3 regions of the Neorhizobium sp. R1-B genome follow, and region 1 is predicted to be linked to each of the others. Evidence: predicted binding sites of a transcription regulator. Region 1 holds the regulator's gene; each other region holds the start of a gene.
What was found. The regulator LexA, encoded in region 1, represses DNA repair genes until DNA is damaged. The targets are predictions, from matches to a motif close to TGTTCNNNNTGTGTTCNG.
Positions count from the first base shown of each region.

Region 2: EDE05_RS15540 (metallopeptidase family protein) is a predicted target of LexA. The motif match lies at 1,577-1,594, and genes of this name have one in related genera.
Region 3: dnaE (DNA polymerase III subunit alpha) is a predicted target of LexA. The motif match lies at 1,223-1,240, and genes of this name have one in related genera.

Region 1 is NZ_SOEM01000019.1:55,689-58,964, forward strand. Features, by position in the region: gene kdsA (3-deoxy-8-phosphooctulonate synthase) at 1-185, opposite strand, end outside; gene EDE05_RS21080 (VOC family protein) at 190-1,062, opposite strand; gene lexA (transcriptional repressor LexA) at 1,265-1,984, shown strand; gene EDE05_RS27335 (hypothetical protein) at 1,965-2,357, opposite strand; gene EDE05_RS21095 (ComEC/Rec2 family competence protein) at 2,390-3,276, opposite strand, start outside.
Region 2 is NZ_SOEM01000010.1:98,415-101,690, reverse strand. Features, by position in the region: gene EDE05_RS15545 (DNA polymerase Y family protein) at 1-720, opposite strand, end outside; gene EDE05_RS27225 (hypothetical protein) at 617-1,555, opposite strand; gene EDE05_RS15540 (metallopeptidase family protein) at 1,728-2,165, shown strand; gene EDE05_RS15535 (DUF1737 domain-containing protein) at 2,178-2,384, opposite strand; gene EDE05_RS15530 (CoA ester lyase) at 2,381-3,276, opposite strand, start outside.
Region 3 is NZ_SOEM01000002.1:373,651-376,926, forward strand. Features, by position in the region: gene EDE05_RS04510 (DUF1206 domain-containing protein) at 1-371, shown strand, start outside; gene EDE05_RS04515 (phosphatase PAP2 family protein) at 403-1,119, shown strand; gene dnaE (DNA polymerase III subunit alpha) at 1,456-3,276, shown strand, end outside.

The DNA of each region.
Region 1 (3,276 bases):
TTGTAGACGAGGCCGATGCCGAGCTTGCCGCAGAGTTCCTGGAGCGTGCCGGCGATCATGAAGGCATGGTCGCGGCTCTCCATCTGGCAGGGACCGGCGATCAAGGACAGGCGCGCATCCTGTGCAAAAACCACCTGGCCCTTTCCTTCGCCGACTAGGACGCGTGGATTGGCAGAAACTTCCATAAATCTATTCCTCGAAGCCGAACAAAACACCCTGGCCGGGTGCCGCCTGGACCAGAACGCGGCCTTCGCGGCGGACGAATGCCACGTCATTAGCAGCAAGGATGATCTCTGTCACGGCAAGATCGGCCGTCTTGAAGATGACGGCTCGGCCGTGCAAACCATCTGCACCAGCGACCGGCGGGAGCGCAAATTCCGCCTCCAGATCATCATTTCCCAAAATGCGAATCCGCGCGTTTGCGGCGGCCAATTTCAGAAAACCGGGCTCCACCTCCCCCCGGGCCATCAACACTTCCTCGACCAGAGGGGCGAAGTCGGACGGCGCTTGAGCGGACAGGATGACCTCGCTCAAACCGACAACCGTATTGGCGTGCCGCTCCAATTCGCCTCGGTCGGACGGCAGCGGAGCAAGGCGCTGAACGGAGAACAGGAAAAATTCGGGCGCCCGGTCATCGCCTGCAAATGCCAGCCGAAAGCTCGCCTCTGTCTCGGAACCGTCAGGCATCCTTACCGTGCGCGAAAACTCCAGAATGTCGCCGGCGGAAATTCCGCGCAGCCTGAACCGGGCATGATCGGCGACGGCATCCTGCGACGCGACGACCAGGGCAGAAAGCCCCTGCCTGTTGCGCCCTTTTCGAAAGGCGAGATCGCGCGCGGTAAAGACATTGCCCCGCTTGGCGGCAGCGCTCGCGTGACGGCGGTTGGTGATCGCCAGTGGCTCCAGATAGGTACCATCCGAGAAGAACACACAAGCATTGGCAGTGCCGAAAGGATGAAATGCATCCGGTGCGACAGTAAATCCGAGATCGGAGAGCCGCGAACGCGCGAACGCAAGGTCCGCCACCGGCAGTACGAGATGATCGATCGATCTTGCGTTCAAGCGAGGCCCCCAGGAATTTCAGAATCGCAAAGCTAAAATGGCAGCGGGCACGCCGTGCGCAAGTGGTAACGAAGCAGATATCTTGCAGACATCTATGAAGAAAAAATCATCATACTTCACGAAAATTTAGGGACTTGCGGAACACATATGGAACATATAGTGTCCGTTCTTGATTTGTTTCCGACTCTTGAGGGTGCCGAAAATGCTCACGCGCAAACAGCAGGAATTGCTTCTGTTCATACACGAACGGATGAAGGAATCCGGCGTACCGCCCTCCTTCGACGAAATGAAGGATGCGCTCGACCTTGCGTCCAAGTCGGGTATTCACCGGTTGATCACCGCGCTCGAGGAACGCGGCTTCATCCGCCGCCTGCCGAACAGGGCGCGCGCCCTGGAAGTCATCAGGCTGCCGGAAGCCTATGCGCCCAGCATTCAGCCGCGCCGGGGCTTTTCGCCCAGCGTCATCGAAGGCAGTCTTGGCAAGCCGCAACCGGCTGCCGCCTCTGCGAAGCCCCCCGCCAACGACGATAGTTCCAACTCAACCACGGTTCCCGTCATGGGCCGCATCGCGGCCGGCGTTCCGATCTCGGCGATTCAGAACAATACGCACGACATCGCCGTCCCTGCCGAGATGCTCGGGTCGGGCGAACATTATGCGCTGGAGGTCAAGGGCGATTCGATGATCGAGGCCGGCATCCTCGACGGCGATACCGTAATCATCCGCAACGGCAATACGGCCAATCCGGGCGATATCATCGTCGCATTGGTGGACGAGGAGGAAGCGACACTCAAGCGCTTCCGTCGCCGCGGGGCGTCGATCGCGCTGGAAGCCGCCAACCCGGCCTATGAGACGCGGATTTTCCCGCCGGACCGGGTCAAGATCCAGGGTAAGCTTGTGGGTCTCATCCGCCGCTATCATTGACCAGTTTGCCCAGCGGTTCCGGCAGGGATGAGCTGAAGATCTGGCGCCGCCAGTCGTAATGGCGATGGCGGGTCCATGGGCGGTCTTGGCCAAGGAGCGCTGCACGAAGCCGCCAGCGGTGGATGTCCGCGGAACCATCAAAAAACAGTTCGAGCGCTCCTGCGATCCTCAGCGCGTTGCCGTTGATCATCAGGGCTCCGGAACGGCAGCGGTCAAACCTGGCACGTGGAGCGACGACGATATGCGCAGCGTCGCAGGCGACGCCGGCATAACGCGCGTCCTCCACATGAACGACTACAGCGCCTGCGGCGGTTTTTGACGCGCACCAGGCTCGCGGGGTGCAGATGAACCGGCCGACCGGTACCTGCTTCATCCCGCGGCTTGACGTTTCTCTCTCCTCCGTCGTCAATTCAGCACGCTCGCCGAGACTGTTCGAAGGCAGCGGATTTCCTCCGGACTTTCCCTCCGGGAGCCTGTCTCCGGCGGAGACTTGTCTTTCGCTGGCAGCAATTCCGGTTTCACCGGGTCCCCCAGCAGAAGCGCCCGCTTCCATTGATCATAGACAAATTCCGCGGGACGGGTGCGATTGGTGGCGATGCCATTACCATCTGTCAGGGCAATCATGGTGCCATCCTCGGAGATCAGGAGATCCGGAAGGGATCTCGACCGCTCCTGCCATGACAGCAACAAGCCGGCCACCAATAGAGGAATACCCAAGTATCTGAGCCGGGTTCTCAGTAGCGTCAGCAGAAGAAAGCCTGCCGTCGAGACGACCAGGAACCAGGGATGCTGGCGGCCGATGCCTACATCGCCGCCCCAGGCCGCCACATGCCTGGCGATCGCAATCACCGCTTCCAGGCCGAGGCCCATGAGCTTCAGGAACGGCCCATCGAGCCCGAAGGGCATCAGCAGCATGCCGATCAATCCCGCCGGCATGACCACGAAGGAAATGACCGGCATGGCGGCGAGATTGGCCGCAAGCCCATAAGTCGCGATGCGGTGGAAATGCTCGACAGAGAAAATCGCGGTCGATATGCCCCCAATCAACGAGGTCACGAAGATGCCGGCGGTAAAATTCCAGACCGCCGTGATCGGCATGACCACCGGGTGACGAAACGGCAGAGGCTCCGGGTCATGTTTTTTCGACCGATGCTTCCAAAGCGCGTAACCAGCGACCAGCGCGGCGGTGGCGGCAAAGGACATCTGAAAGCTCGGCCCAAGGATTTCCGAGGGAGATACGGCGATAATGACCAGTGCGGAGAGGGCCACATTGCGCAAGCTTATGGACGGCC
Region 2 (3,276 bases), on a different contig from region 1:
GGAAATGGCTTCTTCATGCAGCCCCAGTGCCTGATCCAGCCGCTGGAGCAGGCTCGTTCCGAAACGGCGCGCTAACGGCGCGCGCGGCATGGACAGAAGGTCGCCAATCCGCTTCAGTCCCAGCTTGTGGAGCGACGAGATCGCCATCGCGTCGAGACGCAAGGCGTTGACCGGCAGCGGCGCCAACGCTTCTTCAATGCCATCGTGGGAGATTACGCCGCCTAGGCCGAAACGGGAAGCGGCCCAGGAGAGGCCGGGCGACGAGGAGATCGCGCCGTTGACGTCGAAGCCCATCTGGAAAAGCCGACCTAGAATATCCTTGAGAAGCATTTCTTCTCCCCCGAAGAGATGGGCACAGCCGGTGATATCGAGGAAAAGCCCATCCAATCCGTCCAAAGCCACCAGAGGGGTATAGCGATCGCACCAGTCGGCGATGGCTTCGATGAGCGCCCGATCCGCTGCTTCGTCCTCGTCCATGACATGGATTGCCGGAAACATGGCGCGTGCTTCTGTCAGCCCCTGCCCTCGCCTCAGGCCGAAGCGTTCCGAAACCTCGTCAAGCGCCGTGAGCCGCATGGCATTGTCACGCCGCCCGACGCAGAGGATCGGCGGATGCTCAGGACGCCCTTTCGAGCGCCACGATATGCCCCAGAGTCGGCGCGCGATCCTGTCTGTCGGCAGATGCGGGAAGACCAGCGCCAGAATGCGCTGGCGGGGCATGGAAAGAGAAAACCTCTCCTGCCTTGGAATTGAGGGAAAATTGACGGTCATGGGGGTTCCACTCCAAAAGGAAGGAGAGCGGAGCCGGATTACGGCTCTTCTCCAAAATGAGTCGGAAAACGGGATAGCCGATGCTGCCGCCAAGCACGGATCCATCAGGAAGACGCCGGCCGGTGGCCGGCGCCGGTTCGGCAAGGAAGCGGAAGGAAGCGCTGCTCGCCTCTTCTTCGCCTGCATGCCGCAGCAGAAAAAGGGGGCGCCCCGCCGCCTTTGTCCGAAGGTTCAGCCTGCGGCTCTCGGTAAGGCCGAAATTCTTGAGATTGCCGCGGATCTCGAGAATGGTGGCGGAAAGCGCCCTGCTTGCCAGTGCAGTTTCCGCAAGCCATAGCGCCTCATCCAGCTTTCGCGGCACTGCATAAAGAACCTCCTGAGGTTTCAGCCCGAATTGCCCGAGGCCTGGCGCATAAGGAGCACCCGCCTCCTGCCTGGAAACGACATCACCGATCCACAGAACAGGCGCACCATCGGCTTTCCTTCTCTTAAGATGAGATGCGAGTGCGAAGGTGAAACCGCTTGCTGCGCCTGCATCTCCCATCGATCGCGTGCGGATTTCCGTAATTCCATCAAGCGGCAAGCCGCCCTCCAAGGCGACATCCAACGGGTCTATGCCGAAGGGAAGACGAGGCTGTTTTATCCTGGTTTTGCCGCATTCCGGCCTTTCGGCAGCCTGCGCCTGCTCTGCCGCGGCAAGTGCTGGCAGGGATTTTCCCTCCAGTCGGGCGATCTGTGCGCGCAGGGCAAAAAGTCTTTCCTGCGCCGTGGCGTTCTCGGCCATGGCGTCAGCTCCATCCATATATGTTCACTTTATGTTCTTATGGATTCCAGAGGTCGGAAGAAGAGTCAACAGAAGAGACGCGGGAATCTTTTCCTCTTCCGATAGGTCAATGATTCTTCTCTCGAAAAATATTGCCGGAGGCACTATATGGGCCTGATCAGAAGGAGAGCCCATGGCCCGCATTGACCAGACCGACGATTGGCAGGATCGCCATGCGCCGACGATCAGCACATTCGAGTCGCTGGCAATCGATGCTTATGGCCATCTGCCGGAGGAATTCCGGGCGCTCACGACCAATCTCATCATCGAGATCGAAGAATTTCCCGATGACGAGGTTTTCGAGGACATGGCGCTCGAGACTCCCTTCGATCTCCTTGGCCTGTTCGAGGGCCGCGGCATTTCCGAACGCTTCAACATGGAAACTGGCGAACTGCCGAACCGTATCCGGCTCTACCGACGCCCGATCCTCGATTATTGGGCCGAAAACGAGGAAACCCTGGGCGATATCATCACCCATGTGCTGATCCACGAGATTGGTCACCATTTCGGCTTGAGCGACGACGATATGGAGCGCATCGAAGCCAGCGCCGATGCTGCCGCACAGCGCTGATCGGCTTGACGCCTACTGCTCGCCGAGCTTCATGTCCGGATGATAGTCCTTGCCCTCCACGGTCTTCGTGACCGCCTGCCCACACTGCATTTCGCCGGTCGTGGCGTTGAAGGCATAGCTCGGCGAACCATGAAGCTCCCACCCCTTGTTCAGCGCAGCCGTCACCTTATGGCAGAAGGAAGCGTCGTCGGGGCCGGTGAGAAAACGGTAGAGTTTCATGGAGCGTTCTTTCGTTCGGTTAGGAATTTCGCCTTGGCAACAAGTTTCTCGGCCTCCACAAGGTGAAGGCGTTCCACCATCTGGCCGTTGAGATTGATGACATTGAGATGTCGCGCTTCCGGCTTCGCAAAGGCGGCGATGATCGTTTCAGCATCTTTCACCGCTTCCGGATCCGGTCCGAAATGCCGGTTGGCGGGCTCGATCTGGGCGGGATGGATCAGCATTTTCCCGGAAAAGCCCATGACGCGGCCTTGCCTGCATTCTGCCTCGAGAGCCTCCGTGTCCCGGAAATCGTTGAAGACGCTGTCTATGATGTCGATCCCATGGGCTCTGCCGGCCAGCACGATCTGCATCAGCCAGGGCACAAGATAGCCGCGACCCGGCTGCGACAGCACGCCGGTCTCCTTACGCAGGTCGTTGAGACCGACGACGAAACATTGGAGCCGTTCATCGGCAGCTCCGATCGCTGACGCGTTCAAGACGCCTTTCGGCGTTTCGATCATCGCCCATATGGCAAGATCGTCCGGAGCGCCGGCTTCCGAGAGAATATCCGCCACGGACTGTATCTGGGCCACCTGCTCAACCTTGGGAACCAGCACCACGTCCGGAGAGATTTCCACCGCAAGATCCATGTCTGCCTTGCCGAATTGGGTGTCGAGCGCATTGATGCGGACGACCCGTTCCACTCCTTGCAGCGGATTGTCCTTGAACAACCGGCGCAGATTCTCACGCGCCTCGGCTTTCTTCTCCGGCGCGACGGAATCTTCGAGGTCGAAGATCACGGCGTCGCAGTCGAGGGTCCGGATCTTTTCCAGAGCCCTCTGATTGCTGGCCGGCACGCTCAAAACCGAACGGCGAAACCGGAAGGGAGCGAAATTGATGTCGGTCAAGG
Region 3 (3,276 bases), on a different contig from region 1:
CCATCATCGCGGCCGGAGTGGCACAGATCGTCAAGGGAATGAGAAAGAGTTATTTGAAATATTTCGGCGCGGATTGGGAGCGGAGGTCGCTCCTGAACGGTATCTGCATGTATGGGCTCGTGGCGCGGGGTGCAGTTTTTCTGATCCTCGGCGGATTTTTCCTCTATGCAGCATTCGCGGTTGACCCGTCGCAAGCGGGAAGCCTGGCAGACGCGCTCGCCTGGATACGCCAGCTGCCATTCGGTTCCATTTTGTATGCCTTGGGGGCTCTTGGTCTTTTCGCCTTCGGCGCCTATGGCCTGATCGAGGCCCGCTTCAGGAACATCGCACCGCCAACGCTTTCCGACGCGCGTCATGCGCTCCCGGTCTGAGACCAGCACAAAGTACAACAGGAAGGAGAACATGGTCTTCCATTCTCGGATGAGACAGAGGATCGTCGAAAGGTTCATGACCTTCGAGCCGATCGGTTTGATGATGTTCGCATTTCTGGCGGGCGGTCTGTTTATCTTCTTCAACCTGACAAGCGAGGTCGTTGAAGGCGATACGCGTGCGTTTGACGAGCGTATTCTGCTTGCCCTGAGGACGACAGCCGACCTGTCGATACCGGTGGGTCCCTATTGGCTCAGCCATGCCTTCGATGACATCACCGCGCTCGGCGGCACCACGGTGCTGTCGCTGATGACTATCATGGGGACCACTTACCTTCTGCTCGCCAGGCAAAGGGCGATCGCGATCTTCATGTTCCTGTCGATCCTCGGCGGATGGCTGGTCAGCAACGCCTTGAAGCTTGGCGTCGCGAGACCGAGGCCGGATATCGTGCCTCATCTGATCGAAGTTCATGACCTCAGTTTTCCGAGCGGTCACGCCATGCTTTCCGCCGTTACCTATCTGACGCTCGGAGCACTCCTGTCGCGAGCGCAGCAGTATCGGTCCACCCGCATCTTCCTGATCGCCGCCGCTATATTTCTTACGCTTCTAATCGGCTTCAGCCGGATTTATCTGGGCGTCCACTACCCCACGGATGTGCTGGGCGGCTGGTGCGGCGGTGCCACCTGGGCTGTCGGTTGCTGGATGATCGCGCGCCGCTTCATTTCTGCAAAGCCGTCCGCAAACGCCTGATTGGCCGCGCAAGCGTGCGAAAAGGGCGCATATGCCCGCCTCTTAACTATAATTCAAAATCCGCAATTCCCGTTTTGTTCCTCTGTTGACTCTCAAACAAAATGAGAACAAATTGAAAACATAAAGGAACAAGGGAGACGACGATGACTGACCTTCTTCGTGACATTGCCGCATTTGCTTCCATCGCCACCTTCGTGGCCAGCCTTTCCATGATCGTCATGGCAATGTGACATCCCGGCCTGTCTCCGAAAGACGTTGAGCAAGGAAATCCGATCTGGACTCTCTGGACGCCGCACTGGAAAATGACCCGATTCAGGAAATGGGTATGGCGCGGACATGGCAGATTTGACGCAGATGGGATCGGGTGCCGAAGGGCAAGGGGATTCCCCGCAATTTGTGCACCTTCGGGTTCATTCTGCCTATTCGCTCCTGGAAGGAGCGCTGCCTCTTAAGAAGATACTCTCCAAGGCGATAGCGGACAATCAGCCCGCGATCGCCATCACCGACACGAACAATCTCTTCGTTGCACTGGAATTTGCCCAGAAGGCAGTCGGCGACGGGTTACAGCCGATCATCGGCTGCCAACTGTCGATCGATATGGAAGATCATTCGGATGAACGGCGAAACAGCCACCAGCAACTCGCCAAGCTACCGACGATCGTCGTGCTGGCGGCAAATGCCGTCGGTTACGAACGTCTCGTTGACCTCATCAGCCGCGCCTATCTCAGCGGTGAGGGGCATCACTCCACCCATATCTGCCGCTCCTGGTTGGAGGAAGGCGGCACCGAGGGCCTGATCGCCCTGACCGGCGCCGGCACCGGCCCGGTGGACGTAGTCCTGAAAGAAGGCAACGCAACGCTTGCCGAAGCAAGACTGCTCAAGCTCAAGGAGATATTCGGTGACCGGCTATATGTCGAACTGCAGCGCCACGGCGCCTACGACCGGCGCCACGAGCACAAGGTCGTGACGCTTGCCTACGACCATGACCTGCCGCTGGTCGCCACGAACGAAGCCTTCTTTCCGTCCAAAGCCGACTACGACGCCCATGACGCGCTGATGGCGGTTGCTCACAATGCCATCGTTTCCGACGACAGCCGTTTCCGCCTGACACCGGACCACTATTTGAAAAGCCGTGCCGAAATGTCCGCGCTGTTTGCCGACCTGCCGGAGGCGCTGGAAAACACCGTCGAAATCGCCAGGCGTTGTTCGTTCGTTCTGAAGACACGCAACCCAATCCTGCCGCGCTTTACTGGCGCCACCGACGATCCGGCAGAAGCCGAACGTGCCGAGGCGGACGAACTTCGTCGTCAATCGATCGAAGGTCTGGAAGAGCGTATAGCCACGCTGGGCATGACTCGCGGTTTTACCGAACAGGATTATCGGGAGCGACTGGATTTCGAACTCAGCGTCATCGAGAAGATGAAGTTTCCAGGCTACTTCCTGATCGTTGCCGACTTCATCAAATGGGCGAAACAGCAGGGCATCCCGGTCGGGCCTGGCCGCGGTTCAGGTGCGGGCTCGCTTGTCGCCTATGCGCTGACCATTACCGACGTCGATCCGCTGCGCTTCTCGCTTCTGTTCGAACGCTTCCTCAATCCCGACCGCGTCTCGATGCCGGACTTCGACATCGATTTCTGCCAGGACCGCCGAGAAGAGGTGATCCGCTACGTACAGCAGAAATACGGTCGCGAGCAGGTGGCGCAGATCATCACCTTCGGTTCGCTGCAGGCGCGTGCCGCGCTTCGCGACGTCGGTCGCGTGCTGGAAATGCCCTATGGGCAGGTCGACAAGATCTGCAAGCTGGTGCCGAACAACCCAGCCAACCCGACGCCGCTTTCCAAGGCGATCGAGGAGGAGCCGAAGCTTCGGGAGGAGGCCGAGAAGGAACCTGTCGTCGCGCGACTGCTGGACATCGCGCAGAAGATCGAGGGTCTTTACCGTCACGCTTCGACGCATGCTGCCGGCATCGTTATCGGCGACCGGCCGTTGTCCAAGCTCGTGCCTATGTATCGAGACCCGCGCTCGGATATGCCGGTGACCCAATTCAACATGAAGTGGGTGGAGCAGGCGGGTCTCGTAAAGTTCGACTTCCTCGGCCTGAAGACCCTGACAGTGCTGAAAACGGCGGTGGATTTCTGCAGGAAACGCGGCATCGAA